Regions from separate parts of the Pantoea brenneri genome, predicted to be linked through region 3. Evidence: predicted binding sites of a transcription regulator. Region 3 holds the regulator's gene; each other region holds the start of a gene.

Region 1 (10,015 bases), on a different contig from region 3:
ACAATCGGCGGGATGTAGACCACGCCCATGTCCCACGGCTGCTCAATCCAGGTGTTCTGCGGAATGTCGACGATGTAATCATCGACCAGCTGGCGGCCAGCTGGTTTGGCAAAAATGGTGCAGAAGCGGGCTTTCGGGTACATCTCGCGGATCGCCTGCGCTGTTCCGCCGGTATCCACCAGGTCGTCAATGACGATGAAGCCTTCGCCATCACCTTCGGCGCGCTTCAGCACTTTCATTTCGCGCTGATGATCGTGATCGTAGCTGGAGATGCAAACGGTATCGACATAGCGAATCCCCAGTTCACGCGCCAGCAGCGAAGCCGGTACCAGACCGCCGCGGCTGACCGCGATAATGCCTTTCCACTGTTCAACAGGAAGCAGGCGCTGAGCCAGTTTACGGGCATGAATCTGTAGCATGTCCCAGGTAACGACGTATTTTTCGCTCATAGAATAGGAATCCCAGCCAACCGCGGTGGCTTAAAAATGTGCAACGGGGAAAAGGTTGCGCGAGATTATAAGGAGTTGACGCGCTAAAAACCAGCACCCGCGCGTCGGTTGCGGCTTTTTAGCGCGTCTGAGTGCGCACCCGGGGAAAAACAGTGATATTCTCAGGCCATCTCGCCAGATTCTCTGGCGGCGATCTTTCACTGGAAACTCGCGATGTCCGGCTGGTCCGGCGCACTGACACAGGAGACTTGTCGTGTCTGAATTGTCTCAACTCTCTCCACAGCCACTGTGGGATATTTTCGCTAAGATTTGCTCCATTCCTCATCCCTCTTTTCATGAAGAAGCGCTGGCGAGTTACATCGTCGGCTGGGCCAAAGAGCAAGGCTTCTGGTGTGAGCGCGATCAGGTCGGCAATATCCTGATTCGTAAACCCGCCACTGCCGGGATGGAAAACCGCAAGCCGGTCGCGCTGCAGGCCCACCTCGATATGGTGCCGCAGAAGAATAACGATACCGTACACGACTTCACCAAAGATCCGATTCAGCCGTGGATTGACGGCGAATGGGTCAAAGCGCGCGGCACCACGCTGGGGGCTGACAACGGCATCGGTATGGCATCGGCGCTGGCGGTACTGGCTGACAGCAGCCTGACCCACGGCCCGCTGGAAGTGCTGCTGACCATGACCGAAGAAACCGGCATGGATGGCGCTTTTGGTCTGCAACCCAACTGGCTGCAGGCCGAAATCCTGATCAACACCGACTCGGAAGAAGAAGGTGAGATCTACATGGGATGCGCGGGAGGTATCGACTTCGTTACCACCCTGCCACTGACCCGTGAAGCGGTGCCTGCCAGCTTTGAAACCCTGAAGCTGACGCTGAAAGGGCTGCGCGGTGGCCACTCCGGTGCCGACATTCATATGGGCCTCGGCAACGCCAACAAGCTGCTGGCGCGTTTCCTGGCGGCGCACGCTGCCGAACTGGATCTGCGTCTGCTGGCGTTCAGCGGCGGTACGCTGCGTAACGCCATTCCGCGTGAAGCCTTTGCAACCGTTGCAGTCGACAGCCACCAGGCCGATGCGCTGAAATCTGCTGCGGCGCATTTCCTGACCGCCATCCAGAACGAGCACGGCATTAAAGAGCCGAACATCGCGCTGGTCACCGAACCGCTGGCGCATCAGGGTGAAGCATTAACCGCCGACAGCCGCGATCGCTTCCTTAATCTGCTGAACAGCACGCCGAACGGCGTAATCCGTAACTCAGACGTCGCCAAAGGCGTGGTCGAAACGTCACTGAATATCGGCGTGGTGACGATGGAAGCGGATAAAGCAGAAATCAACTGCCTGATCCGTTCACTGATCGACACCGGACGCGATTATGTGGTGCAGATGCTGACCTCGCTTGGCCAGCTGGCAGGCGCGCAGACCAAAGCGAAAGGCGGCTACCCAGGCTGGCAGCCAGACGCGGACTCGCCGATCATGGCGCTGACCCGTCAGACCTATATCGCGCTGTTCGACAAAACGCCAAACATTCAGGTGATTCACGCCGGTCTGGAGTGCGGTCTGTTCAAAAAACCGTATCCACAGATGGATATGGTGTCGATCGGTCCGACCATTACCGGTCCGCACTCACCGGATGAGCAGGTACACATTGAAAGCGTCGGCCTTTACTGGAAATTGCTGACCACCTTGCTGAATGTGGTGCCAGAAAAGTAATCTCACCGCAAAAAGTTTAACCAGGCTTCGGCCTGGTTTTTTTATGCCCGCCGTGCCGCAACAGCATAATTCACCACCCCGAACGCCCTTCCCCGCCTGAATACGCCACGCTTTCACGCTTCGCTGGTTTTAGCCGCCGTTATGTCCAGATGTCTGGATGGCTAATACCGTTTCGTGCTAGCTTATGCGCTTTCGGTCGTTGCCGCGCCTGAAGCTTCAGGAAAAAATGCGGCCAGTGATTCTTCAGGAGAATGGTGACATGGCTGCGTTAAACCGCCTCGAGATGCGTAACATCTCCATCGCTTTTGGCGGATTTGCCGCACTCTCATCGGTAGATTTCGTCAGTGAAGGCCACTCTGTTCACGCGCTGACCGGCGCGAATGGCGCAGGAAAATCGACCCTGATGGCGGTGCTGTCCGGCGCCCACAGTCACTACAGCGGCGAGATCCTGCTGGATGGCGTTCCGGTCACCCTCCGCAGCCCGCGCGACGCAAAGCAGTTGGGGATTCATCTGGTTCAGCAGGAAGTTGATGTGGCGCTGGTGCCACAGCTCAGCGTGGCGGAAAACATACTGCTGGATCGGCTGGCGGAACCAGGCCACCGCTACCGCTGGGGTGAGATACGTCGTCAGGCGCAAGCCTTACTGGCGCAGCTCGAGGTGACGCTGGACGTCAATCGGCTGGTCGAGCGCTGCACCCTCGCTGAAAAGCAACAGATCCTGCTGGCGCGTGCGCTGTCGCATCATTGCCGCTTTCTGATTCTGGATGAACCCACCGCCCCGCTCGACCAGCATGAGAGCGAGCGGCTATTCACCGTGGTGCGTCGCCTGCAGGCCAGCGGTATCGGCGTGATATTTATCTCTCACCGGATTCACGAACTGAAAGCGATTTGCGATCGCCTGACGGTGCTGCGCGATGGCCGGCTGATTGAAAGCGGCCCGATGGCTGCGCTAAGCGGTGAGCAGATTGTGGAAAAAATGCTTGGGCATCAGCTCACCGACATCTATCCCGCCCGGCGTGAACCACAGCCGCAGCCGCTACTACTGGCGGTCGACGGACTGCATGATGAACACCTGCTGCAGGATATCTCGCTGCGGCTGCATCAGGGCGAAATTCTCGGCATCGCCGGACTGGCCGGTGCCGGAAAGACCGAACTGTGCAAAGCGCTGTTTGGTGCCAGTAAAAGCCGCGTCAGTCGGGGAGAGCTGCACGGCCAGCCGTGGCAGCCGCGCTCCCCGCACGATTCGGTCAGCCGGCGCATGGCGCTGGTGCCGGAAGAGCGGCGTAAAGAGGGCATCTTTATTGATGAATCGGTGGCGATGAATCTGAGCGTCAGCGCGGACGACAGTTTCTCGCGCTGGAGCCTGTTCGGCCATCGCCAGGCGTGGCGCTGGGCAGAGGCCATCATTCAGCGACTTCAGGTGCGGACTACCGGTCCGGCCCAACCACTGCGCCGCCTCTCCGGGGGGAATCAGCAAAAAGTGGCGATTGGCAAATGGCTGCGTAACAACGCCGACGTGCTGATTTTCGATGAGCCGACCAAAGGCGTCGATATCAAAGCCAAAACCGAACTGTTCACTCTGATCGATGGTCTGGCGCGCGAAGGCAAAGGCATTATCTACGCGTCAGGTGAATTTTCTGAACTGGTCGGCTTATGCGACCGGATTTGTGTGCTCTGGGATGGACGCATTGTGGCTGAACTGGCCGCGCGCGATGTCACTGAAGAGACGCTTTTGCTTTATTCCACCGGAGGAACCCCTGCGTGAGCAGCAAAGAAACCAGCCTGAATCTGCCATCATCTTCATGGCGTCATCAACTGTTCGACTTCCTTTATAAATGGGGCATGTTACTGACGGTGGTGATCCTGATCGCCGCCTTTGGCCTGGCCTCAGACAGTTTTCTCGAACCTAACAACATCATCAATATTTTGCGATCGATTGCGATTGTTACGGTCATCGCGGTCGGCGTATCGATCTCACTGACTGTCGGCGGCTTCGATCTTTCGGTCGGCTCGACCGCTTCGCTGGCCAACGCGCTGGTGATTTCGCTGTTTGTCTGGCACGGCCTCGACACCACCGAAGCAATCCTGATTACCCTGGCGCTCTGCAGCCTGGTCGGGCTGTTTAACGCCTTTCTGATTGTCATCCTGCGGATCCCCGACATGCTGGCCACGCTGGCGACGCTGTTTGTGATTCAGGGCGTGGCGATGACCTACAGCTTTGGCGGCTCGATCACGGAAAACATGGTGTTGCCGAGCGGCGATATGGCGGAAGGCACTATCCCGGCGGCGTTTGGCCTGCTGGGTCAGGTGCCAGCCATCGTGATCATTATGCTGGTGGTAACGGTCGTGGCCCAGCTGGCGCTGTCGCTGACCAAACATGGCCGCCGGATGTATGCCCTCGGCGGCAATCCCGAAGCGGCGCGACTCTCCGGTATCCGCACTACCCGCTATCGCGTGCTGGCCTATGTGATCGCCTCGCTGCTGGCCGGACTGGGCGGCATTCTGCTGGCCTCACGTATTGGTTCATCACAGGTTAACGCCGGTGGCGGCTACCTGATGGATGCGGTGGCGGCGGCGTGGATTGGCTTCTCGCTGGCGGGATCGGGCAAACCGAATGCGCTCGGCACGCTGGTCGGCGCGGTGATCCTCGGGGTATTGCAGAACGGCCTGGTGATGCTCTCCGTCCCCTATTACGCCATGGACATTATTAAAGGGCTGGTGCTGGCTTTGGCACTGGCAATCACCTATATCCAGCGCCGCTGAGGCGCACTGACCGGAGTTGATAATAATGCAAAAAATAACGCTCTCGCTGCTGGCCCTGAGCCTGCTGAACGCCAGCGCCGCTTTCGCGGAGACCGTTACCCCGGTGCCCGCGGCTATCGCCAGTCACGACGGCCCGATCCGCATCGCGGTGATCCGTAACCTCGGTTCTGACGATAACACCACCCAGTTTGTCGCAGGTGCGATTCAGCAGGGCCGTCAGCTCGGCTTTAAGGTCAGCACTTTCCTCAGTAACGGCGACGACGCGCGTTTCCAGGATTTCGTTAACCAGGCGATCAGCCAGAAGTATGACGGCATCGTGCTGTCGCACGGTAAAGCGCCCTACGCCAGCGGTCTGGTCAAACGCATCGCCGACGCCGGTATTAAGCTGTCGGTGTTTGATACCCCGGTTGATAACCCGATTGAGGGCGTGACCGTGACGGCGCAGGATGACGCATCGCTGGCGCAGCTGTCGCTGGGTCAGTTAATCAGCGATTTCAACGGCAAAGCCAACATCGTCAAATTGTGGGTGGCGGGCTTCCCGCCAATGGAACGCCGTCAGGTGGTGTACGAGAAACTGCTGAAGGAGAATCCTGGCATTCATCAGCTGGAGTCGATTGGCGCCGTCTCTACCGATGTACAGGGTGATACCGCAAACAAGATTGGGGCCATTCTGGCGAAATACCCGAAAGGCAAGATTGACGCCATCTGGGGCGCGTGGGACGCCTTCAGCCAGGGCGCCTATAAAGCGCTGCAGGAGAACGGGCGTACCGAGATCAAGCTCTACAGCATCGATGTCTCGAACCAGGATTTGCAGCTGATGCGTGAGAAGAACAGCCCGTGGGTTCAGACCGTGGCGGTGGACCCGAAAACCATTGGCGCGGTAAACATGCGTCTGGTAGCGAAAAAGATTGCCGGTGAAGCGACGCCAGCCACCTATCAGTTTAAGGCTGCGTCGATCTCTCAGCAGCAGCTCAACAGCCAGCCCGGCGCGGTAAACGTTGCCTCGCTGAATAAAATCGTCCCAGGCTGGGGTAGTAATGACGATTTCGTCGCGCCGTGGTTCGCCACTCTGGCAGCGAAAAATCACAAGTAAGTGACGGCGCGTCAGTACTGGCAGGCACGCCAGGCTGACGCGCACTTATCGCCAGACCGCGCTACAACCCCAGTAACAGCTGTCGTTCCAGCTGGGGATCGAGCAGGGTGACGTGCAACCCCACCAGCCTGACGCCCCGCCCGACCCGACGCTCATCCCAGGTTTTTTTGGCAATCGCGATCATGTCCTCTTTATTCAGCACCGGCCAGATGTGTTCCTGGGTGGTCTGCTGAAAGTCGCTGAACTTCAGTTTCACGCCCTGCCGCGCCACCTGCTTATCGGGCCGAATCTGGCTCAGCCGGCGATCCAGCTCGGCATAGAGAAAATCGATGATCTCCAGGCAGGCGTCCCAGTCGTTAATGTCTTCGGCCAGCGTACGCTCAACCCCGAGTGATTTACGTTCCCGCTCAACCACCACGCCACGCTCGTCAATGCCGTTGCTGCGCTCCCACAGCACCCGGCCAAACTTACCAAAGCGCTTCAGCAACTGGGCTAAATCCGCCTTCTGCACATCTCCGCAGGTCACCAGGCCCATCTCCTCCAGCTTTTTTGCCGACACCTTGCCCACGCCCGGGATCTTCGCCAGCGGCAGCGTCAGTAAAAAACCGGACATCTCCGCCGGCGTGATGACAAACTGTCCGTCCGGCTTATTCATGTCGGAGGCGATTTTCGCCAGAAATTTAATCGGTGCGATGCCGGCCGAGGCGGTCAGCTGAGTTTCACGCAGGATAGTCGCGCGGATATCCTGGGCGATCAGGGTGGCAGAGCCGTGGCAGTGCGGGCTGTCTGTCACATCCAGATAGGCTTCATCCAGCGACAGCGGTTCAATCAGCGGTGTGTAGCGGGTGAAGATCTCGCGAATCTGCGCCGAGGCTTCTTTGTAGGCATCAAAGCGGCCTGGCAGCAGCCGCAGATGGGGACATAACTTGAGCGCCATCCCGGTCGGCATGGCGCTGCGCACGCCATATTTGCGCGCCGGGTAGTTAGCGGTACTGATGACACCGCGACGTTCGCGGCTGCCGCCGATGGCAATCGGGATGTCACGCAACAGGGGATTATCGCGCATCTCCACCGCAGCATAGAAGCAGTCCATATCGACATGAATGATTTTACGCATACCCCCTCCAGCACTGGATAAGTATACAGTTGGCGAAGGTAACTGCAATATTTGTCGCGGCCGGCATTAAAGTTTACAAATTTCTGTCCGTATTCTGTTCAGGAAATCGCGAATTTCTGGCGCGCTGTCTTGCTAAAAAAACAGACAATGTTTAATGTTGCGCTGCGGTAGCGGATAGTTCCGATAATGCAAGCAGAGACGCACGATTCGCGTCATTGTTCTCTTCACCTCAAGGTACACACAGCATGGGCAAAATCGCACTCCTGTTTGCGATGATTTTACTGCCAGCCCTCAGCATGGCAATGACCCCAGAACCCGCTCAGCAAGCGGCACCGGTCAGTAAAGAATTAAAGAAACAGTTACTCGGCACGCCGGTTTATATTCAGATTTTCAAGGAAGAGCGTACCCTCGAACTGTACGGCAAAATTGGTAACGAATACCGCCTGCTGGATACCTATCGCATCTGTAATTTTTCTGGTGGTCTCGGCCCGAAACGTCGTGAAGGCGATTTCAAAAGCCCGGAAGGATTTTATAACGTCAGGCTGAACCAGCTGAAACCGGATAGCCGGTTTTATCGCGCGATCAATATCGGCTTTCCGAACCAGTACGATCGCAATCAGGGCTACAGCGGTAACTACCTGATGATTCATGGCGACTGTAAGTCGATTGGCTGCTATGCCATGACGAACGCCTATATGGATGAGATCTTTACTTATGTCAATGCGGCGCTGCGTAACGGCCAGCAGGATATCAGCATCAGTATCTATCCATTCCGCATGACCGACAGCAATATGCAGCGTCACCGTTACTCTACCTACGCCAGTTTCTGGCAGCAGTTGCAGCCGGGTTACGCTTATTTTGCGAAGTATCACCAGCCACCAACGGTTAACGTCGCCAGCGGTAAGTATGTGATGAACAGCAGCCCGGTAGTGACCAATCCCGAAGCTGCTTCACGCTCATTCCTGGCGCTCTCCAAGGCAGAATAACGCCCACTCACCTGGCACAATCCGCTGCCAGGTTTCATTGGCCGTCAGCGGCTGCGTCGCAATCACCGTCACCACGTCATGCGGCGTGGTGTGCTGCTGAAAATCAACCTCTACATCCTGATCGAGCAGCTGTGCGCGGCCAAACGGCGCGCGTCGGGTGATCCAGAACAGGTTGGTGGAGCAGAAGGCCATCAGATAACGCCCGTCCGACAGCAGCATGTTAAACACCCCTTTCTGCCGCAGGCTGCCCGCCAGTTCACCGATGAAGCGAAACACCGCTGGCCAGTTACCCGGCGTGCGGGGATAACGCGTCGCCAGCTGATGTAAAATCCAGCAGAACGCCTTTTCGCTGTCGGTCTCCCCGACCGGACGAAAGGTCCCGGTCTCCAGCTGACGGTAGCCCTTTAGCTGCCCGTTATGGGCGTAGGTCCAGTTACGGCCCCACAGTTCGCGGGTAAACGGATGGGTGTTTTCCAGCGAGACCTGACCGCGATTCGCCTGGCGGATGTGCGCCACCACCGAATGCGATTTGATCGGGTACTCCTGCACCAGCCGCGCTATCGGCGAATTGAAGCTCGGCAGAGGATCCTTAAAGGTACGACAGCCTTTATCTTCGTAAAAGGTAATGCCCCAGCCATCTTTATGTGGGCCGGTTCCGCCACCACGCTGCACCAGGCCGGTAAAGCTGAAACAGATATCCGTGGGAACATTGGCGCTCATCCCGAGCAATTCGCACATAGCCACCACCTTAGAGTAAGACGCCTCCCGCCAGGCGAGAGGCCAGAGTGTTACTTCACCATCTCTTTTTCGATCAGCAGCATCAGAATATGGATCACTTTAATGTGGATCTCCTGAATGCGATCGGCATAACCAAAGTGCGGCACCCGGATTTCAATGTCAGCACTGCCCGCCATCTTACCGCCATCTTTGCCGGTCAGGGTGATCACTTTCATCCCCTGCGCCCGCGCCGCCTCAATCGCCTTAATGATGTTGGCCGAGTTGCCGGAGGTGGAGAGCCCCAGCAGCACATCGCCCGGACGGCCTACCGCTTCAACATAACGCGAAAAGACGTAATCGTAGCCAAAGTCGTTACTGACGCAGGAGAGATGGCTGACGTCTGAAATCGCAATCGCCGGATAGCCAGGACGATTTTCACGATAGCGACCGGTCAGCTCTTCGGCGAAATGCATCGCGTCGCAGTGCGACCCACCGTTGCCGCAGGAGAGCACCTTGCCGCCCGCCTTGAAACTGTCAGCCAGCAGCACCGCAGCACGCTGGATCGCATGGATATTCGCGTCATCGCTGAGGAATTTATTCAGCGTATCGGCGGCTTCGTTGAGCTCAGAGCGGATGATGTCCTGGTACATAGGGAGGTCCTTTTTTAGCAGAGGTTAATCGCAGCAAGTTTAACGGAATGCCTGGGCGGCGCAAAGCATCACGCCATTCCGGCCCGATCGCCGCTGGCATTATCTCTGCACAGCCGCCAGCGAAACGGGTCGGAAAATTGATTTTGTGAGTCAGGTTGTAATTGCGATGTAAACGAATTGATAAAAAGAGCCAACTGCTCTAAACCTCTACTCAACAGGTCAGACCTCTTACTACTTACGGAGCGGTTCATTATGATGGTTGTTTCGATACTTGCCACGGTGGTGCTGATTGGCGCCCTGTTCTACCACCGCCTGTCGTTGCGGCTGAGCAGCCTGATTCTGCTGCTGTGGACCGCGGCGATGGCGGCCGCACACCTCTGGACGCCGTGGCTGCTGCTGCCACTGGCTATTATTCTGTTGCCGTTTAACCTGCCGTCGCTGCGCCGTAATCTGTTTTCAAAACCGATACTGCAGCGTTTTCAGCAGGTGATGCCGCCAATGTCACGCACCGAGAAAGAAGCGATCGATG
Region 2 (10,015 bases), on a different contig from region 3:
AGGATGCACTGTCAGCCAGTCAGGCCAAACCGGCCTGACTGCATCAGATAAAGCCCAGCAGCGACAGCGCGAAATAGCCAGCGATGGCAATCACGATCGGCAGGACGTAAAGCGGAAAAATCTGCAGAAAGATGGTGTGGCGCGGGACGCGCACCTTCTCTTCCAGCTGCTGGCGGGTGCGCCCTTCACTGCCCTTCACCTGCTCCAGAATTAACTGATCCTCAATGCCTTCTTTGACATGACGCACCTGACGTCCCATCCGCGCGCCTGATGATTCCAGCGCCAGCCCGACAAAGATCAGAATATAGATCAGCCAGAACCCGAGGTTCATCTGACCGTTAAATTCCGGTACCGGCGAGTTATGCCAGAACACGTTAAGGAACGGGGTATTAAAGCGGATCATGTCGACGATCACATGGACAAAATCGAGCATAACTGCGTCAATGCCTGGCTGCTTTTCGCTGTGCTTAAACATAAAGCTCAGCACAGAAATAATCGTCGAGAGTAGCGCCAGTAAAAAAATCACCCAGCCAGCCACACGCTTAAGGATGGCGATGCGGCCAGCCTGTTGATAGGTCATGATATCTCCTGAACCCAAAATCCAATTTGCTGTAAGTCTACCTGCCAATGACGAAATTTCCCAAATAAAGCGTGGCTGGCTGCTCTGCGACCCGCAGCCGGCCGATCAATGCTAAGGTAAGTCAGACTTTATAAGGAGACCTCAGATGCCCTATCACCGCCCCGTTCTCGCCGCATTGTTTGACATGGATGGCTTATTAATCGATTCCGAGCCGCTGTGGGATCAGGCTGAACTGGATATTTTTTCGACGCTGGATGTCGACCTGTCGCGCCGCAACGAGTTGCCTGACACGCTCGGCTTACGCATCGATCAGACAGTACGTATGTGGTACGAAACGCTGCCGTGGAACGGTCCCAGTCAGCAGGAGGTCACGCAGCGCATCATTGCCCGGGCGATGACGCTGATTGAAGAGACCCGTCCGCTGTTGCCAGGGGTTGAGGCCGCACTGCAGCTGTGCCGGCAGCAAAACCTGAAAATTGGCCTCGCCTCCGCCTCACCGCTGGCGATGCTGGAACGAGTACTGGAGATCTTCAACCTGCGGCACTATTTCGACGTGCTCGCCTCGGCGGAAGCGCTGCCTTACAGCAAACCCCATCCGCAGGTCTATCTCAACGCGGCCGCCAGCCTGGCGATCGACCCGCTTAACTGCGTCACGCTGGAAGATTCCTTCAACGGTATGATCGCCACCAAAGCGGCGCGGATGCGTTCGATTGTGGTTCCGGCGGCGGTGCACCGGGACGATCCGCGCTGGGCGCTGGCAGATGTCCGGCTGGATGACCTGACCCAACTGACGCTGGCCGATTTACACGGTTAAGTGCAAGCCCGCCAGCAGGCGGGCTGTTTAACCCGCTTCGGCGTACTGTTGATCTACTCCGCAAATAATTAAAACAACGTTTCATTTTTATTGAATTCATATCCCGCTCTGCCTAAGATGCCCAGACAGTCCCTGTTCCGGGGCATGCTTAACCTGATCTGCAGAGAGGCCTGAGATGGACGTTCGTCAAAGCATTCACAGTGATCACGCCAGACAGCTGGACACTGACGCGCTGCGCCGCGAGTTTCTGATTGAAACGATTTTTACTGCCGATAACTACACCCTGACCTACAGCCATATCGATCGCATTATCATCGGCGGCGTAATGCCGGTGAATAACCCGGTAACGATTGGCGACGAAATGGGTAAGCAGTTAGGCGTCAGCTACTTTCTTGAACGCCGCGAACTGGGCATGATCAATATCGGTGGCCCCGGACTGGTGGAAGTGGATGGCAAAAGCTGGGAAATCGGCCATGAAGAGGCACTCTATATCGGTAAGGGTGCGCGAAATCTGCTGTTCCGCAGTCTGAATCCGGCCCAGCCGGCGAAGTTCTACTACAACAGCGCCCCTGCGCATGCGACCTTCCCGGATAAAAAAATCACCTTACAGGAGGCCGCCACCGCCACACTCGGCGATCCTGCCACCTCCAATCGCCGCACCATCAATAAGTTCATCGTGCCGGACGTGCTACCGACCTGTCAGCTCACCATGGGCTTAACCAAACTGGAGGAAGGCAGCCTGTGGAACACCATGCCGTGCCACACCCATGAACGCCGCATGGAGGTCTATTTCTATTTCGACATGAGCGAGGAGAGTGCGGTTTTCCACATGATGGGCGAGCCGCAGCAAACCCGTCACCTGCTGGTGCATAACGAGCAGGCGGTGATTTCACCCAGCTGGTCGATTCACGCCGGCGTCGGCACGCAGCGCTACACCTTCATCTGGGGCATGGTGGGCGAAAATCAGGTCTTTGATGACATGGACCACGTCAAAATCAGCGAACTACGCTGAGCAGAGGAGAAATATCATGGTACTGAATGCGTTTAGCCTGGAAGGGAAAGTGGCGCTGGTGACCGGCTGTAATACCGGTTTAGGACAGGGTATGGCGCTGGGTCTGGCGCAGGCGGGATGCGACATCGTCGGCGTCAACCGCGAAGGACCGGACGAGACCCAAAGCAAAGTGGAAGCGCTGGGCCGCCGTTTCTGGTCGATAAAGGCTGACCTGATGAAAACGGAGGTGGTCGGCTCGGTGGTTGAGCAGGCGCTGGCCGCGGCGGGTAAAATTGACATTCTGGTGAATAATGCCGGGATTATCCGCCGCGAAGATGCGCTGAACTTCAGCGAGCAGGACTGGGATGATGTAATGAATCTCAACAGCAAGAGTCTGTTTTTTCTGTCACAGCAGGTAGCCCGGCAGTTTATCGCCCAAGGTAACGGCGGCAAAATTATCAATATTGCTTCGATGCTTTCGTTCCAGGGTGGGATTCGCGTGCCCTCTTATACTGCGTCAAAAAGTGCGGTAATGGGGCTGACCCGCCTGATGGCGAACGAATGGGCGAAGCACAATATTAATGTCAATGCGATTGCCCCCGGTTACATGGCCACCAATAACACCCAACAGTTACGCAGTGATGAAGCGCGCAGTGAAGAGATTCTCGGGCGTATTCCGGCCGGACGCTGGGGCGTACCCGACGATATGATGGGGCCGGTGGTGTTCCTGGCCTCAGCCGCCTCTGACTACGTTAACGGCTTTACGCTGGCGGTGGATGGCGGCTGGCTGGCGCGCTGATTTATCGGGCGGACACGCCACCGGGATTGTCCGCTTTTTTTAGTTAAATTCACGCTTCGTTACAGCGTCACATGTTCTCATTCACTGGATAAATCCCTATACTGGATGCATCGACAGTTTTCTTTGCAGCCAGGTTCCATCATGACGGCCGAGGGCCATATCATTTTTGCCATTGCGAGTGCCATTTTCGCTAAACGTGCTGAACTTACACCGGTGCTGGCGCAGGCAGACTGGTGGCATCTTGTTCCGTCGGCACTGCTGACCTGCCTGTTGCCCGACATCGATCACCCCAAATCGCTGCTCGGACAACGACTACGCTGGCTCTCTCATCCGATTGCACGGGCATTTGGCCATCGCGGTTTTACCCACAGTTTACTGGCGGTGGCTGCCGGGCTGTGGCTGTTTCAGCTTAACCTGCCAGCTGAGTCGCCGATTCCGCCTGATGTATTGCAGGGACTGACGCTGGGTTATCTCAGCCATATTGTTGCTGACATGCTGACACCGGCGGGCGTACCTCTGTTATGGCCCTGCCGCTGGCGCTTTCGTCTACCTATTCTGAAAAGTCAGAAAGGTAACCAGCTTGAGCGGGCTTTGTGCCTTGGACTGGTTGGCTATGCGCTGTGGTTCCCGGTGGGTATGCCTTCGTTTGGTGCAAACGGCTGGCCCGCTCAGCTATTTGATACGCTACAAAATGGTGTTGGTCGGTTGATTTCCAGTCAGACTGCGCATTAAATCAACAAATTAAGCGATTAAGTTATAAAGCATGCCATTTGGATATAAGGCCTGCACCCTCTCCTGCTGATACCATTCCTGCAGTCTTAATTCGTGATTAACATTATGCGGTTTTCCCGACGCGGAAAACCGCATTACTCTGGAGTTTCAGTATGGACCTTCCTCTTACGCTTAACCTCGTCGCCTTTGTGGTGCTGCTGGTGTTGCTCTCCCGTTTCAGCCGCAACAACTGGAGCCTGTCGAAGAAAGTGCTGACCGGTCTGGTGATCGGCGTACTGTTCGGCCTGGTGCTGCAGCTGATTTACGGTGAAAACAGCGCGGTGGTTAAAACCTCCATCAGCTGGTTTAACATCGTTGGCAATGGCTACGTGCAGCTGCTGCAGATGGTGGTAATGCCGCTGGTGTTTGTTTCGATTCTGAGTGCGGTTGCCCGCCTGCATAACGCCTCTTCGCTGGGTAAAATCAGCGTACTGACCATCGGCGTGCTGCTGTTTACCACCGCTATCTCGGCGCTGGTTGGGGTGTTCGTCACCGGCCTGTTTGGTCTGAGCGCTGAAGGTCTGGTGCAGGGTGTGCAGGAAACCGCGCGTCTGAGCGCCATTCAGAGCAACTACGTCGGCAAAGTCTCTGACCTGAGTGTGCCGCAGCTGGTGCTGTCCTTTATTCCGAAAAACCCGTTTGCCGATCTGACCGGTGCCAATCCGACCTCGATCATCAGCGTGGTCATCTTTGCTGCCTTCCTTGGTGTGGCCGCGCTGCAGCTGCTGAAAGATGATGAAGTAAAAGGTCAGCGCGTGCTGGTGGCGATCGACACGCTGCAGTCGTGGGTGATGAAGCTGGTTCGTTTAGTGATGAAGCTGACGCCGTACGGTGTGCTGGCCCTGATGACCAAAGTGGTAGCCGGTTCGAATCTGCAGGACATCATCAAACTGGGAAGCTTCGTGGTTGCCTCTTACCTCGGTCTGGCAATTATGTTTGGCGTCCATGCGCTGCTGCTGTCGGTCAACGGGATTAACCCGATGCGTTTCTTCCGCAAAGTGTGGCCGGTGATTACCTTTGCCTTTACCAGCCGCTCCAGCGCCGCCAGTATTCCGCTGAGCGTTGAGACGCAAACCCGTCGCCTCGGCGTGCCAGAGTCGATTGCCAGCTTCTCAGCCTCGTTCGGTGCCACAATCGGCCAGAACGGCTGTGCCGGTCTCTATCCGACCATGCTGGCAGTGATGGTTGCGCCAACCGTTGGCATCAATCCGTTTGACCCACTGTGGATCGCCACGCTGGTCGGGATTGTCACGCTGAGCTCGGCTGGCGTAGCCGGTGTTGGTGGCGGTGCGACTTTCGCCGCGCTGATTGTGCTGCCCGCCATGGGCCTGCCGGTCACTCTGGTGGCGCTGCTGATCTCCATCGAACCGCTGATCGACATGGGCCGTACCGCACTGAACGTCAATGGCTCCATGACGGCTGGTTCCCTCACCAGCCGCTGGTTAGGTCTGACCGATAAGCGCGTGCTGGACAGCGACGAACACGCCGAACTGGCACACCGTTAATCCGGTATCAAACCTGGCGCGCCCGCGCCAGGTTTTCTGCTCTTCTCCCGCTTTCTCTCCATAATTTCCCCGCTTGATGGCGACGCCGTTAAGAAAACGTTAAGCATGGTAAACAGGCGAAAATTCGCCGCTTTAGCGCTTGTCTTTAGTCGCTAAAAGGCCAATTCTGCAGGCAGTCTTATAAGGAGAATGCCCGATGAAAAAAGTTATCGCCTCCCTGCTGGCGTTAACCCTGTTAACCCCGGCTATCGCTTTCGCTCATCCTGGCGGATGGGGTCCACATGGTGGTCCTGGCCCACACTGGGGCGGGCCCGGTCCGGTGCGTTTTTTACCTGAAGCCGCAACAGCGGTGTTGATCGGCGGACTGACCTATTACCTGCTTAACGGCAACTATTATCAGCGCCATGGCGAAGAGTATGTGGTGGTCGAACCGCCTGAAGAGCGCCGGGTCAGCGATGACATGCGGGTGCTGGACTTCAACGGTAAACGCTTTTATGTGCAGCAGGGGCATTACTACCAGCGGCAGATAGATGGCGATTACGTCGAGGTTCCGCGTCCGGCAGGCTTATAACGGCCGAAACGAAAAACGGCCCGTCAGATGACGGGCCGTTTATTATTCAATCGGGGCTTTGCAGCGAATGACTTACTGCTGAACCTGCGGATCGGTATCGTATTCCGCACAGCTCTGGAAGCCGTAGTTCATTACGCGACCGGTATCGTTATAGCTCACGAAATAGGTCTGCGCTTTGCCGTCACGCTGGCCCAGTACATACGTCTGGCAGGTGCCACGCGCGTGAACCATGGTGATTTCAGTAGACGGTGTGCCAGCGATCTGACGAACCTGGTCACGGGTCATGCCTTTTTTAACATCCTTTACCACCGGCTTAGTCACATAGCTTTCAGCGCGATCGTAAGTCGTACAACCAGACAGGGCAGCCAGCGTCAGCGCCGCAGCGATACATCCCATCACTTTATTCATCTTGTTGTTCCTCATTTATTGTCCATGTGCAGACAAGCCTGGAACATAAATTCAGGTTTATCAAGTTTATGGCGAACTTTTAATGCGCTGACAACCGTCAGGATTTCGTAAAGAAGGCTGTTTTGCTGTCAACGGGCACGTATAATCTGCGGCAAAAAACAGGTCCCCTTAGCCAGCATAAAAGCGTCGCCGGGGCGCGGGTTGCCCTCACCGGCGGCTCACGGGATGACGCCGGCATCAGTAACCGCCCGCTAATGCGTTGTCCGCCTTTCATTCACCCATCGCTTCAGATACTGAGGATAAATGACACCTGCACACTCCAACCGGCTGGTTTATGCCATCACGCTGGGCCTGCTGGCCGCACTCGGCCCGCTCTGTATCGACCTTTACCTGCCCGCGCTGCCTCAGCTGGCCCGGGACCTGCACACCGAAACCGCCACGGCGCAGCTTAGCCTGACCGCCGGACTACTCGGTCTGGGTGCCGGCCAGTTAGTTTTCGGTCCGATGAGCGACAAATTTGGTCGTCTGCGACCGCTGGCTTTGTCACTGGTACTGCTGTTTATCGCTTCGATCGGCTGTGCGCTGGCGCAGGATATTCATCAGCTGCTGCTGGCTCGCCTGTTTGAAGGTTTGGCCGGCGCGGGCGGCGCGGTGTTATCACGCGCCATCGCTCGTGACATGTATAGCGGTCACGAGCTGACCCGCTTCTTCGCCCTGCTGATGCTGGTAAACGGTCTGGCACCGATTGCCGCTCCGGTACTCGGCGGCGTGCTGATGACGGTGCTTAACTGGCGTGGCATTTTTGTGGTGCTCGCCTGCATTGCGGTACTGCTGATTTTACTGGCGCGCTGGAAGCTGCATGAAACCCTGCCCGATGCGCGCCGCAGTAAAGGCTCGATTTTCTCCGCCTACGCCGCGCTGGGCCAGGTAATTACCCATCGTCCTTTTATGGGCTTCTGCCTGACCCAGGGCTTTATGATGTCCGGCATGTTCGCCTATATCGGCGCATCGCCGTTCGTGTTGCAACAGCTGTACGGTCTGTCACCGCAGGCATTTAGCTTCTGCTTTGCGGCTAACGGTGTCGGACTGGTGATCGCGTCCCAGACCAGCGCCCGTCTCTGCCCGCTGTGGGGAGAATATCGGGTACTGAAAGGCGGGCTGACACTGGCCTTTGTTGCCTCCAGCCTGCTGCTACTGGCCGCACTGACGCAGGCACCTTTACCACTGCTGCTGGTGGCGCTGTTCTTTACCATTGCCAGTAACGGGGTCATTGCGACCACCGCTTCATCACTGGCGATGCAGAGCCAGGGCCATCGCGCCGGCAGCGCCTCAGCAGTGATTGGCGTCACCATGTTCACCCTGGGCGCCCTCACCGTGCCGATTACCGGTATTGGCGGCACCTCAGTGCTGAGCATGACCGCCACCATTTTTGGCTGCTTTATGCTGGCGATCCTGATGTTCCTGCTGCTGGCAAAAAAACCGCTGCCGCAGGTGAAAACTGTCTGATTTCGCAACGGTTAACTGCAATCGGCTGCCGCTTTGGCTTGTTGTTTTCGCTGAGGCACGTTAGCTTTAATAAAACGTTCGCATCGAGCCGACGGGCCACTGACCTGAGGAGAAGTTCATGTCACTGCAGCAGGAAATCATTGAAGCACTGGGCGTTAAGCCCACTATCGACGCCGATCACGAAGTGCGCGTTAGCGTCGATTTTCTTAAGTCCTACCTGAAGCGGCACAGCGGTCTTAAGACGCTGGTGCTGGGGATCAGCGGCGGCCAGGACTCTACCCTGGCGGGTAAACTGGCGCAGCTGGCAATCAGCGAACTGCGCCAGGAGAGCGGCGATAACGACTACACCTTTATCGCGGTGCGCCTGCCTTATGGCGTGCAAGCCGATGAGCAGGATTGTCAGGACGCGCTGGCGTTCATTCAGCCCGATCGGTCGCTGGTGGTGAACATCAAAGAGTCGGTGCTCGCCAGTGAGCGGGCGCTGCAGGCGGCCGGCATTACGCTGTCTGACTTCGTGCGCGGCAATGAAAAAGCGCGTGAGCGAATGAAAGCGCAGTACAGTATCGCAGGCATGACCAAAGGCGTGGTGGTCGGTACCGACCATGCGGCTGAAGCGGTCACCGGCTTCTTCACCAAGTATGGCGATGGCGGCACCGACATTAATCCGCTGTTCCGCCTCAACAAACGCCAGGGCAAACAGCTGCTGAAACAGCTTGGCTGTCCGGAACATCTCTACCTGAAGAAACCGACGGCCGACCTCGAAGACGATCGTCCCGGCCTGCAGGATGAAGTGGCGCTGGGCGTGACCTACGAGATGATTGATGACTATCTGGAAGGCAAAACCATCGATCCTGATAACGCAAAAATCATTGAAGGCTGGTATCTGAAAACCGAGCACAAACGTCGCCCACCGATTACCGTTTTCGACGATTTCTGGAAGTAATCCCGCTCCTCCCTTGCTGCGGCAAGGGAGGCTTTAGCGCCTTACCCGGTTGAGAGTGACATGCCTGCTCCTGTCCCACGCGCCACCCTGATCGGTCTGACTGCCATTCTGCTCTGGAGTACCACCGTTGGCCTGCTGCGCAGCGTCAGCGAAGCCTTTGGCCCCACCGGCGGCGCTGCACTGATCTATACCACCACCGCCCTGCTGCTGTGTGTTACCCGCGGTCTGCCAAAACCGGGTGCGATCCCCGCCGCCTATTTAGCTATCGGGGGCGCGCTGTTTGTCGGCTATGAAATCTGTCTGGCGCTGGCAATTGGGCTGGCCAGCGATCGCAGCCAGTCGCTGGAGCTGGGGATGATTAACTATCTCTGGCCCTGTCTCACCGTGGTGCTGGCGATCCCATTTAACCAGCAGCGTTTTCGCCTGTGGCTGTGGCCGGGACTGGCGCTCTCTCTGCTGGGCATTTTCTGGGTGATGAAAGCCAACGGCGGCGGTTCACCCGGCCTGATGTGGCAGAACCTGTTGCGTAACCCCACCGCCTATTCGCTGGCTTTTATCGCCGCCGTCACCTGGGCACTCTACAATAATGTCACCCGTCGCTACGCCAGAGGGGCGAATGGGGTCACGCTGTTTTTTATCCTGACCGCGATGGCACTGTGGCTTAAATACTTACTGAGCGCGCCAGCGGCACCGATGACGTTTAGCCTGGCGCCGCTGCTGCAAGTGTTATTTATCGGGGCGTCGACCGCCATTGCCTATTCAGCGTGGAACCACGGCATTCAGCACGGCAATCTGACGCTGCTGGCGACCGCCTCCTACTTCACGCCGGTTTTGTCCGCACTGCTGGCTTCGTTATGGCTGGGCCTGACGCCGCCGCTGGCATTCTGGCAAGGAGTCGCGATGATCACCCTCGGTTCCCTTATCTGCTGGCTGGCGACGCGGCGTCTCTGAGCAGACGGCTGGCGATCATTTCACCTGCCTGTTATGCTGTATGGACAACCAGTAAATGGAGTCCATCTTGGTCAGACGTGCTGCAACGCACCGCCTCGAGTTCGACGCGGCTGCAATTTATCAATATCCCGAACACCTGCGTGAGTGGCTGGAAGGCCTGCCCAATCAGCCCGGCG
Region 3 (10,015 bases):
GCCCAGCTGTCCGGCATGCCGACGCTGTTAACCTGACCTTCACTACGCGCGGCTTTTTCCAGCGCGGCAAGGTCGTTATCGGCAGCCTGCGCAACGGGCAGGGCGAGCACTACAGCACTGGCTACTACAGAGGCGATAAACGCTTTCATCTCAGTTGCTCCGGGTGTAAGTTGATGGGCCTGGCTGGTCTAGTCCAGCAAGAACCGAGCCAATGTAGCCCCTGTATATGAACGATTTATGACAAAGCGAGGGCGCGTAGCGGATAGCAGATAGCAAGCCAGCAGCGTCCCACCGCGGCAGGCAGGGTCCGGGACGTTTATCTGAACGGTTACAGTGCGGAATCGCACCAAAATGAGGCTACTGTTGTGGAGTCGATAGCACTCAAAACGGCGGACGTGATCGCCAGCGCGTTGCTGAGCCGCATACAGGCTGGTGAGTTCAGCGGCGGGCGACTGCCTGCGGAACGGGCCCTGAGCGAGGCATTTGGCACCACCCGCATTACCCTGCGTGAAGCGTTAGGCAAGCTGGAGGCGCAGGGAATGATTTACCGTGAACTGCGCCGTGGCTGGTTTATCGCACCGCCACGACTGATCTATAACCCGCTGCATCACAGCCATTTTCATGCCATGGCGACGGAACAGGGGCGTCAGGCGACCACCGAAGTGATCGCGGCTGAACAGGTCGCGGTGCAGGGCGAGATAGCGACAGCGCTGCTGCTGGCGCCGGGATCAACGGTTTACCGCATTCGCCGCCTGCGGCGCATTGACGGACGGGCGGTGCTGTACGTTGAACATTACCTTAATCCGCGTTTTTTCCCCGGCCTGCTGGATGAAGATCTTACCCGTTCACTGACCGATCTCTATGACCAGCGCTACGGTATTCGCTACGGCGGGGCGCGCTTTACCATTCTGCCCGGCCCTTTGCCCGAGATCGCCGCGCCGGCGTTGAACGTCGCGCCTGGCAGTCCGGGCCTGCTGATTACCCGGATTAATCGCGATCGGCTAAAACAGGTGATTGACTGCGACTGTGAATATTGGCGCTACGATGCGCTGTGTGTTGATGTCGAAGCCTGAGGGCCATATTGTGATTCAGGTCACACTAACGCATGATAGCGTTCGCTATTAACTCTTTTCTAAGGCGCTACATGAGTGACAAGAATCCCCTGGCCCGCCACCTTGCGACCGTATTGCAATGGGTGCTGAATCTGGGTCTGCTTAGCCTGGCGATTATCCTTATCGTCTTTCTCGGCAAAGAAACCATTCACCTGGCTAACGTGCTGTTCAGCACCGGTGAACAGGCTTCGTCCTATCTGCTGATAGAGGGAATTGTCATTTATTTCCTCTATTTTGAGTTTATCGCTTTGATTGTGAAGTATTTTCAGTCTGGCTATCACTTCCCGTTACGCTATTTTGTCTATATCGGCATTACCGCAATTATTCGCCTGATTATTGTCGATCATAAAAATCCTTTCGATACCCTCTGCTACTCCGCCGCGATCCTGATTCTGGTGGTGACGCTGTGGCTGGCGAACAGCAACCGCCTCAAACGCGAATAAACCCTCTGCCGTCGGTAACGACGGCAGGTGTTCATGCCGCGACTCTGCGCTAAACTGACGCCCTGAAAATTTTTGGGAGTGGTGCTATGTCGCAAGACGCGCTCAGCTTATTACGTGCGATCAACTGGCTTTCATCGACGCAGGCTACGCTTGCGCCGTCCCTGCTCGACTGGCTGATGGAAGAAGACTCCATGACGCGCCGTTTTGAGCAGCATTGCCAGCAGGTTACCGTAGAGCCGGTACGTGAAGGCTTTATTGATGCCAGCGAGTTGGGAGAGGAAAAAGCCTTTTTACCGGACGACAAACGCTTCTGGCTGCGGGAAGTGCTGCTGTTCGGCGACGGTGAACCCTGGCTGGCGGGTCGCACGCTGGTGCCGGAAAGTACCCTGAATGGTCCTGAGGCGATGCTTCAACAGCTGGGCACGCGCCCGCTGGGGCGTTATCTGTTCTCCTCTTCAACCCTGACCCGTGATTTTATCGAACCGGGCAAGGTTGAAGCGCTGTGGGGACGCCGCTCACGTCTGCGGCTGTCCGGCAAACCGCTGTTGCTGACGGAACTGTTTTTACCGGCTTCGCCGCTTTATCGCGATCTGGCCTGAGGAAATCTGTGGTGGAAAAGAGCTTACACATCAATAAATGGCAGGCCTACAGCCGTCTGATGCGCATTGATAAGCCGATCGGCACCCTGTTGCTGATGTGGCCCACCCTGTGGGCCTTGTGGCTGGCTGATATGGCGATCCCGCCGCTTCCGGTGCTGCTGGTGTTTGTTGCCGGCGTTTTCGTGATGCGTGCAGCCGGCTGTGTCATTAACGACTTTGCTGACCGTAAGGTGGATGGGCATGTTGAGCGGACAAAGCATCGGCCCTTAGCCAGCGGCGCGGTCAGTGCCAGAGAAGCCAAACTGTTATTTGCCGGGCTGGCGCTGGTGGCGTTTGCGCTGGTGCTGACCATGAATCTGATGACGATATTGCTTTCGGTCGTCGGTCTGGCGCTCGCCTGGGTTTATCCGTTTATGAAGCGCTATACCCATCTGCCGCAGGTGGTGCTGGGGGCCGCGTTTGGCTGGGCGATTCCGATGGCCTGGGCGGCAGTTAGTGAGTCCTTACCTCTGGTCTGCTGGCTGGTATTCTGCGCCAACATTTGCTGGACGGTGGCTTATGACACCCAGTACGCGATGGTGGATCGCGACGATGACCTGAAGATTGGCGTTAAGTCGACCGCGATTCTGTTTGGCCGTTTCGACAAGCTGATAATCGGCCTGCTGCAACTGGCAACGCTGCTGCTGATGGCATGGGTTGGCATGTTGCTGCAGCTCAACGTGGCGTTTTACGGGACGCTACTGCTGGCAGCTGGCCTGTTTATTTACCAGCAAACGCTGATCGCCCAGCGTGAACGCCCTGCCTGCTTTAAAGCCTTCCTCAACAACAACTATGTCGGATTGGTGCTGTTCCTCGGTGTGCTGATGAACACCCCGCCGTTTACCCAGCTGTTGTGATCGTGGTGATCGACAGGCCGGGCGGGTTGCAGGCGGGCTAAGTCCCGACGCGATTCAGCGCAACGGTACCTGGCGCGCAGTCAGGCAACGAGTCAGGCAGCAGAGGATCAGGCCACGAGTCAGGCAGGAAAGGATTAGGCAACGAGTCAGGCAGGAAAGGATTAGGCTGCAACATCATTCAGGCACAAAAAAGGCGACCTTTCGGGGTCGCCTTTTTACTGCGCAGGGCATTTAGTCGTGGGCCACGGCGCTTTCGATGGTCATGCGTACATCGCTGGTGACCAGATCGGCCAGAATGTGCCAGGTCGCCAGGGTCTGCGCGACATCCGCATCACCGCTGTCGCTGATATACCCTTCATCACGCAGCGTCAGCACCAGTGAGGTGAAGACGGCTTTATCGAAGAACTCCGGCGCGTTGATACCGTGCAGCACTGACAGACGTTGTGCCAGTGTGCGGCTCTCTTTTTCCAGCGTCCCGCGGTTAATGGCTGGCTTGGCGCTAAGAATAGAGAAGGTGATGGCATAACGCTGAAGCGTTTCTCGCACCCCGGCCGCCAGCAGTTGCAGCGTACGGTAGCGCGCCGCCGTAAAGCGCAGCTGACCAGCCTCAAGCGTAATCAGTCCCTGACGCGCCAGCTCCTGACAGAGTTCGGTCAGCAGTTGCGGCAGCTCATCGGTCTGCCAGCGCAGGAACAGTTCGCTCTTCAGCATCGGGTAGATCAGACTCACCTGGCGCAACAACTCGGCTTCGCTCATGGTCTGATGCTGCTGCACAATAGCGGCAATCAGCGACGGCATCACCAGCATGTGGTGAATGTTGTTGCGATAATAGGTCATCAGCACCGCCTGCTCACGTGGCAGGATGATGATGTCGCCAATGCTGTCTTTCTCGCTCTCAAACTTATTCATGCCCATTGCATGATCCAGCAGCGCCTCTGCCGAGAGATCGGGCACCGTGGCGTTGGCTGAATAAGGCACGTTACGCAGCAGCTGGGTATAGCACTCAAGCTGCTCAATCAGCTGTTCGCGGGTTAGTGAGCGCTGACGTGAGGCGAGCAGCGCGGTGACGCACAGGTTCATGGCGTTGGCCGCGCCCGCTTCATTGATGCGTACCATTAAGCTCGCCGCGATGTCATTCACGGTGGGCGTTAACCAGCTTGGACGCTGCGGTTCGATAGGATCGATCGACTCACGCCATTCCGGCACGCGCTTGTTGAGATAGTTAACCAGCGGCAGTGGTTCGCCAAAGTTAACGTAGCCCTGGCCGAGGTTGCGCAGCTTACGTAAGCCATGCACCATCTGCATGAAGCCCTCTTTCTCTTTCGCCGCGCCGCGTAGCTCTTTGGCGTAAGTACCCACTTCCATGACATGTTCGTAGCCAATGTAAATCGGCACCAGGGTGATCGGGCGATTCCCCCCGCGCAGCATCGCCTGCAGGGTCATGGCTAAGGTGCCGGTTTTCGGATCGAGCAGGCGACCGGTGCGTGAACGTCCCCCTTCGACAAAGTATTCAACCGAGTAACCGCGGGTGAACAGTTCGCCAAGATATTCACGGAACACCGTGGCATACAGCTTGTTGCCTTTGAAGGTACGACGGATAAAGAACGCGCCCAGACGACGGAAAATCGGTCCGGCTGGCCAGAAGTTGAGGTTGATACCGGCGGCAATGTGCGGCGGCACCAGTCCCTGATGATAAAGCACGTAAGAGAGCAGCAGGTAATCCATGTGGCTGCGATGGCACGGCACATAGACGATTTCATGGCCATCCTGCGCCAGCTGACGGACTTTTTCGCCGCCATTAACATTGATGCCCTGATAGAGCCGGCTCCAGAGCCAGCCCATGACGCGGTCGGTGACGCGAATCGCTTCATAGGAGAAGTTTGCCGCGATCTCTTCCATCATCTCAACCGCATTTTGCTGCGCTTTTTCATGGGAGATTTTTTTGCTGCGCGCTTCATCTTCAACCGCTTTTTCAATCGCTTTCGATTGCAGCAGACGATTAAACAGATCCTGACGTGCCGGTAAGCGTGGGCCAACCGCCGCCAGCCGCTGGCGGGCGAAATGAATGCGCGCCACCCGGGCCAGTTTCTGGGCGATTGATTGGTCGGTGCCGTGTTCGGTTGCCATGCGGCGCAGCGAAACGGTCGGCGAGAAACGGACAAAACTGTCGCGTCCATGCCAGATCACCGCAAAGAATTTCTGCACGCCGTTCAGCACCCGCAGGTGCGGCGTATCTTCGCCCTGAACCTCACGACCAGGCGCCCGGCCAAACATCACCGTCACCGGCAGCATCTGGATATCCAGCTTGGGGTTATTGCGATGCAGGTCCAGATAATCGTGAAAAATCTTCACCGATTCGACGCTGGGCACAAAATAGGGGAACACACGCGGGCCATCGTGGATAAAAACGTGGCGCGGCAGCAGCGAACCATCAATCTCCAGCGGAGAAAGCGGGTCGGGCAGATGATGCCGCAGGCACTGCGCGCGTAAAGTCAGTAAGTCAGCCTTCGAATCGTAAGGCAAAACGTACATAATGGGCCGGGTCGGGTCCAGACCATGTTCAGAAACGGGATCGGCCGGAATGGCCTTACTCTTTACCAAAAACGACAGTGGTAAATTCAGTAATTTGTAATAAAGTTTACGCCAACCTGACATAGACAACATGAAGCCTCTTGTTAGCAAAGCGCCGCAAGCATACCAGAAAGCGCAGCGAAGATCTGTGGTGGTGCCATTTGCACGCAGCCCAGACATTGACGTCAATCCGATGAAAGGGTTCCACTTATATGGCAAATAATGCCACGGGTCTTGTAAGAATAGTAAAAGCCGCAGGTTACTCATGGCAGGGCCTGCGTGCCGCCTGGCAACACGAAGCGGCTTTCCGCCAGGAGGCGCTGGCCGCGCTGGTGGCCATTATTGTGGCCTGCTGGCTGGATGTCGATATTGTCTCTCGCATCCTGATGATCGGGGCAGTGGTGCTGGTGGTCATTGTTGAAATCCTCAACAGCGCCATCGAGGCGGTAGTGGATCGTATTGGCCAGGAGCGCCACCCTTTAGCCGGACGGGCAAAGGATATGGGCTCGGCGGCGGTGCTGATCAGCATCTTACTGGCACTGTTTGTCTGGATCGCGCTGCTTTGGTCGCATTTGCGATAAGCCTTCCACAACGCGCCAGATGGCGCGTTTTGCCTGAGAATCGGTTTCCATTTCACCAATACCTGTATATACTCACAGCGACTGTATAAACAACCAGGGGGCGGGATGAAAGCATTAACCAGCAGGCAGCAGCAGGTCTATGACCTGATTCGCGACCATATTACTCAAACGGGCATGCCGCCTACGCGTGCAGAAATTGCCGCGCAGCTGGGTTTCCGCTCGCCGAACGCGGCAGAAGAGCATCTGAAGGCACTGGCACGCAAAGGGGTGATTGAGATTGTCTCTGGCGCCTCTCGCGGTATTCGCCTGTTGATGGAAGAAGAAGCATCTGAAGGTCTGCCGCTGATTGGCCGGGTTGCTGCCGGTGAGCCGATCATGGCGCAGGAGCACATCGAAACCCATTACAAAGTGGATCCGGGCCTGTTCAAACCTTCTGCCGATTTTCTGCTGCGCGTCAGTGGAATGTCGATGAAAGATATCGGGATTATGGATGGCGACCTGCTCGCGGTACATAAAACCCAGGACGTACGCAACGGCCAGGTTGTTGTGGCCCGTATTGATGATGAAGTGACGGTTAAACGCTGGAAGAAGCAGGGTGCTATTGTGCATTTGCTGCCTGAAAACAGTGATTTTGAGCCGATCATTGTCGATACGCGCGCCCAGTCGCTGACGGTAGAAGGTCTGGCGGTCGGTGTGGTTCGCAACGGCGAATGGCTCTGAGTCTGACATAACCGCGCATTCGTAGCGTCTGATGCTATTCTGTCTGCCCTAATTTTGTCGCTGCTGCTCCCCTCTCTGCAGCGACACCGAGCACGGAACTGCGAATGCGTTTTTTAACGGCTACCGACAAAAACCTCTGGCGGCTGGCGCTGCCGATGATCCTTTCTAACATCACCGTTCCCTTACTGGGGGTGGTCGATACTGCTGTCATTGGTCACCTCGACAGCCCGGTCTATCTGGGCGGGGTTGCGGTCGGCACGACAGTCACCAGTTTCCTCTTCATGCTGCTGCTGTTCCTTCGGATGAGTACTACCGGCCTGACGGCGCAGGCTTTTGGTGCCGGCGATAAAATGGCGCTGGCACGTGCGCTGACCCAGCCTTTAATTATTGCGCTGCTGGCTGGCGTGCTGTTCATCTGCCTGCGCTCGCCGATTACTACGCTGGCGGCCGATCTGATTGGCGGCGATCCCAAAGTTTTGCAACAGGCGGCACTGTTTATTCAGATCCGCTGGTTAAGTGCGCCCGCCACCCTGGCAAATCTGGTGATCCTTGGCTGGCTGCTGGGCGTGCAGTACGCGCGTGCGCCGGTCATCCTGCTGGTGATCGGCAATCTGGTCAATATTGTGCTCGATCTGTGGCTGGTGATGGGGCTGCACTGGGGAGTGGCAGGCGCGGCAACCGCGACCGCGCTGGCGGAGTATATAACGCTGGTCGTCGGGGCAGTGATGGTCTGGCGGGTATTGAAACTACGTGGCATCACCACCGCAATGCTGAAGCAGAGCTGGCGCGGCGATATTCAGCGGCTACTGCGTCTTAATCGCGACATTATGCTGCGTTCGTTAATGCTGCAGCTCTGTTTTGCCTCGCTGACCGTGCTGGGCGCACGTATCGGTCCGCAGGTGGTGGCGGTGAACGCCGTGCTGCTGATGTTTATCACCTTTACCGCCTATGCGCTGGATGGTTTTGCCTACGCAGTCGAAGCCTTCGCCGGTGAGGCGCATGGCGCGAAAGATGGCAGCAGGCTGCTGCGCGTCTGGGATTCTGCCTGCCGACAGGCGCTGGTGGTGGCTCTGATGTTCTCAGTAATTTATGCGTGTTTCGGCTCGCATATCGTGGCGCTGCTGACCTCGATTGAACAGCTGCAACAGGCGGCCGATCGCTATCTGATATGGCAGGTGATCCTGCCGCTGGCGGGCGTCTGGTGCTATCTGCTGGATGGCATGTTCATCGGTGCAACCCGCGGCCGGGAGATGCGTAACAGCATGATGGTGGCGGCACTTGGTTACTTCCTGACCTTGCTTAGCGTCCCGCAGCTGGGCAACCACGGCTTGTGGCTGGCGGTCACCGTTTTCCTGGCGCTGCGTGGCCTGTCGCTGTGGCTGATCTGGCGTAAACACTGGCAGCAGAACAGCTGGTTTAACGCCTGATAGCTGGCATCTGATGTCCTCCGGCTACAGATTATTCTGTATTGTTCCGGCAAACCTAAAATCTTCTACTACAATTAACCGTAAGCAGCGCAGTGAATCAGCGCTTTATATCGTCATTTTGTTTTCTTTCAAGATAAATGATGTAACCAAAGGATGACATAGAGGTCTGCCATGAATAAAGATCAAGCGAGCGGCAACTGGAAGCAGTTCAAAGGCACAGTAAAAGAGAAATGGGGCAAGCTGACCGACGATGATATGCAGGTTATCGAAGGCAAACGCGATCAGCTGGTCGGAAAAATTCAGGAACGTTACGGCTATGCGAAAGAAGATGCAGAGCGTGAAGTAACGGACTGGGAAGGTCAGAACAAAGATTACCGTTGGTAATCACAAAGATTTACGGATAAAGCTCCTACCCGCCGGTACGCTCATACCGGCAACCGCACAAGGATGTGCACATTACCCGCGTTTTCCCCGCTTTTTACCCTCACTTTGATGATCGTGCTGACAACTTTCATGATGGGTGCAGGCTTCGACTTCGACACAATTCTCACATAATCCATGCGCTTCAATCACGCTATGACGCAGGGCAAACTGTGCCTCACCAGCCAGTGTGGCGATAATCTTCTCTACTCCCTGCGCCTGCTTTTCGGTTACCGCCGCACAGCGATCACACACCAGCATGACCGAGGTGTGTGCCGGTGCCTCGAAATGGTGACACATTACGTAGCTATTATTGGACTCCACCCGGTGGATAAAGCCCTGTTCCAGCAGGAAGTCCAGCGCCCGATAGACCGTAGGAGGCTTGGCCTGGGGTTCGCTAACCCTGAGTTGATCCAGCAGATCATAAGCGCTGATCGATCCTGGCTGCTCAGCCATTAATCGCAACACTTCAGCCCGCTGCGATGTCAGACGCACGCCGCGCTGCAGGCACAGTTTTTCCGCCTGGGTCATTATTTGCTGTGACGTCATGTTTGACATGGAAACTCTCCGCTGGATAAGTGATGTTATTTTATCACACAAATTTTCGCGGCGCAGAGGTTGGTTTTTGCCTGATAAAACAGCAAATTCTGGCCGGTGGTCGATTAAAAACGCTGTGTGAGCATCAGGAGAGGCCGCTATCGGCACCCAATCAGATCCACTCGCCGACCGGTTAAGGTGGCCTTTTCAGCGCTTTTGCTTTGCATCTCACTGAGTTAAGAAGTAATGTTCAGCAAGACTTAAGAAATGTCTGGTATTATTTTATTTATTACCGGGTATTTTGAACAAAAATAAAGTTTTATTGATTGGAAAACATCCAATCCTTTGAATTAAGCGACTGTTTCCTTTGAATTCACAGCAATAACGCGTTAGCCAGGGTTCACAATAGGGCTAACAAACTATTCAGTCGTTGAATGTTTCAACGGCATTTTCTCAGGTGATGGCAGGCAAATGGTGAAAAAATCCGCTCAACGCTCAGCGCTGAAGTACACCGCTGTAGTGAACGCGCTTTTCCTTTCTTCTTCCGCCATGGCGGCGGGGACCTGGTATGATGCACGCAATGACGCCATGAGCGGAACCGGCGTCGCATCTTCTCTTTATGGCTCAGCCGTGCTGGCCAACCCGGCTTTGATGACGCGAGCTAAACCCGACGATAGCGTCAGTATTATTTTCCCTTCAGCCGGTATTC

What was found. The regulator LexA, encoded in region 3, represses DNA repair genes until DNA is damaged. The targets are predictions, from matches to a motif close to TNCTGTATGTACATACAGNA.
Region 1: dinB (DNA polymerase IV) is a predicted target of LexA. The motif match lies at 7,145-7,164, and genes of this name have one in related genera.
Region 2: AABB92_RS06525 (metal-dependent hydrolase) is a predicted target of LexA. The motif match lies at 3,284-3,303, and genes of this name have one in related genera.

The regions. Positions count from the first base shown of each region.
Region 1 is NZ_JBCGBG010000001.1:2,240,752-2,250,766, forward strand. Features, by position in the region: gene gpt (xanthine phosphoribosyltransferase) at 1-449, opposite strand, end outside; gene pepD (beta-Ala-His dipeptidase) at 703-2,160, shown strand; gene AABB92_RS10655 (sugar ABC transporter ATP-binding protein) at 2,420-3,925, shown strand; gene AABB92_RS10660 (ABC transporter permease) at 3,922-4,923, shown strand; gene AABB92_RS10665 (sugar ABC transporter substrate-binding protein) at 4,949-6,016, shown strand; gene dinB (DNA polymerase IV) at 6,078-7,133, opposite strand; gene dpaA (peptidoglycan meso-diaminopimelic acid protein amidase) at 7,379-8,119, shown strand; gene AABB92_RS10680 (class II glutamine amidotransferase) at 8,090-8,857, opposite strand; gene lpcA (D-sedoheptulose 7-phosphate isomerase) at 8,908-9,486, opposite strand; gene fadE (acyl-CoA dehydrogenase FadE) at 9,739-10,015, shown strand, end outside.
Region 2 is NZ_JBCGBG010000001.1:1,391,967-1,401,981, forward strand. Features, by position in the region: gene AABB92_RS06500 (fructosamine kinase family protein) at 1-38, shown strand, start outside; gene AABB92_RS06505 (YniB family protein) at 44-580, opposite strand; gene hxpB (hexitol phosphatase HxpB) at 726-1,394, shown strand; gene kduI (5-dehydro-4-deoxy-D-glucuronate isomerase) at 1,570-2,406, shown strand; gene kduD (2-dehydro-3-deoxy-D-gluconate 5-dehydrogenase KduD) at 2,423-3,184, shown strand; gene AABB92_RS06525 (metal-dependent hydrolase) at 3,326-3,916, shown strand; gene AABB92_RS06530 (L-cystine transporter) at 4,069-5,460, shown strand; gene AABB92_RS06535 (DUF6515 family protein) at 5,657-6,031, shown strand; gene osmE (osmotically-inducible lipoprotein OsmE) at 6,104-6,439, opposite strand; gene AABB92_RS06545 (multidrug effflux MFS transporter) at 6,743-7,945, shown strand; gene nadE (ammonia-dependent NAD(+) synthetase) at 8,064-8,888, shown strand; gene yddG (aromatic amino acid DMT transporter YddG) at 8,949-9,839, shown strand; gene cho (excinuclease Cho) at 9,907-10,015, shown strand, end outside.
Region 3 is NZ_JBCGBG010000003.1:27,830-37,844, forward strand. Features, by position in the region: gene AABB92_RS13735 (ABC transporter substrate-binding protein) at 1-149, opposite strand, end outside; gene AABB92_RS13740 (UTRA domain-containing protein) at 366-1,073, shown strand; gene psiE (phosphate-starvation-inducible protein PsiE) at 1,145-1,555, shown strand; gene ubiC (chorismate lyase) at 1,642-2,154, shown strand; gene ubiA (4-hydroxybenzoate octaprenyltransferase) at 2,166-3,050, shown strand; gene plsB (glycerol-3-phosphate 1-O-acyltransferase PlsB) at 3,282-5,705, opposite strand; gene AABB92_RS13765 (diacylglycerol kinase) at 5,834-6,202, shown strand; gene lexA (transcriptional repressor LexA) at 6,308-6,922, shown strand; gene dinF (MATE family efflux transporter DinF) at 7,027-8,349, shown strand; gene AABB92_RS13780 (CsbD family protein) at 8,521-8,733, shown strand; gene zur (zinc uptake transcriptional repressor Zur) at 8,806-9,327, opposite strand; gene AABB92_RS13790 (conjugal transfer protein TraF) at 9,778-10,015, shown strand, end outside.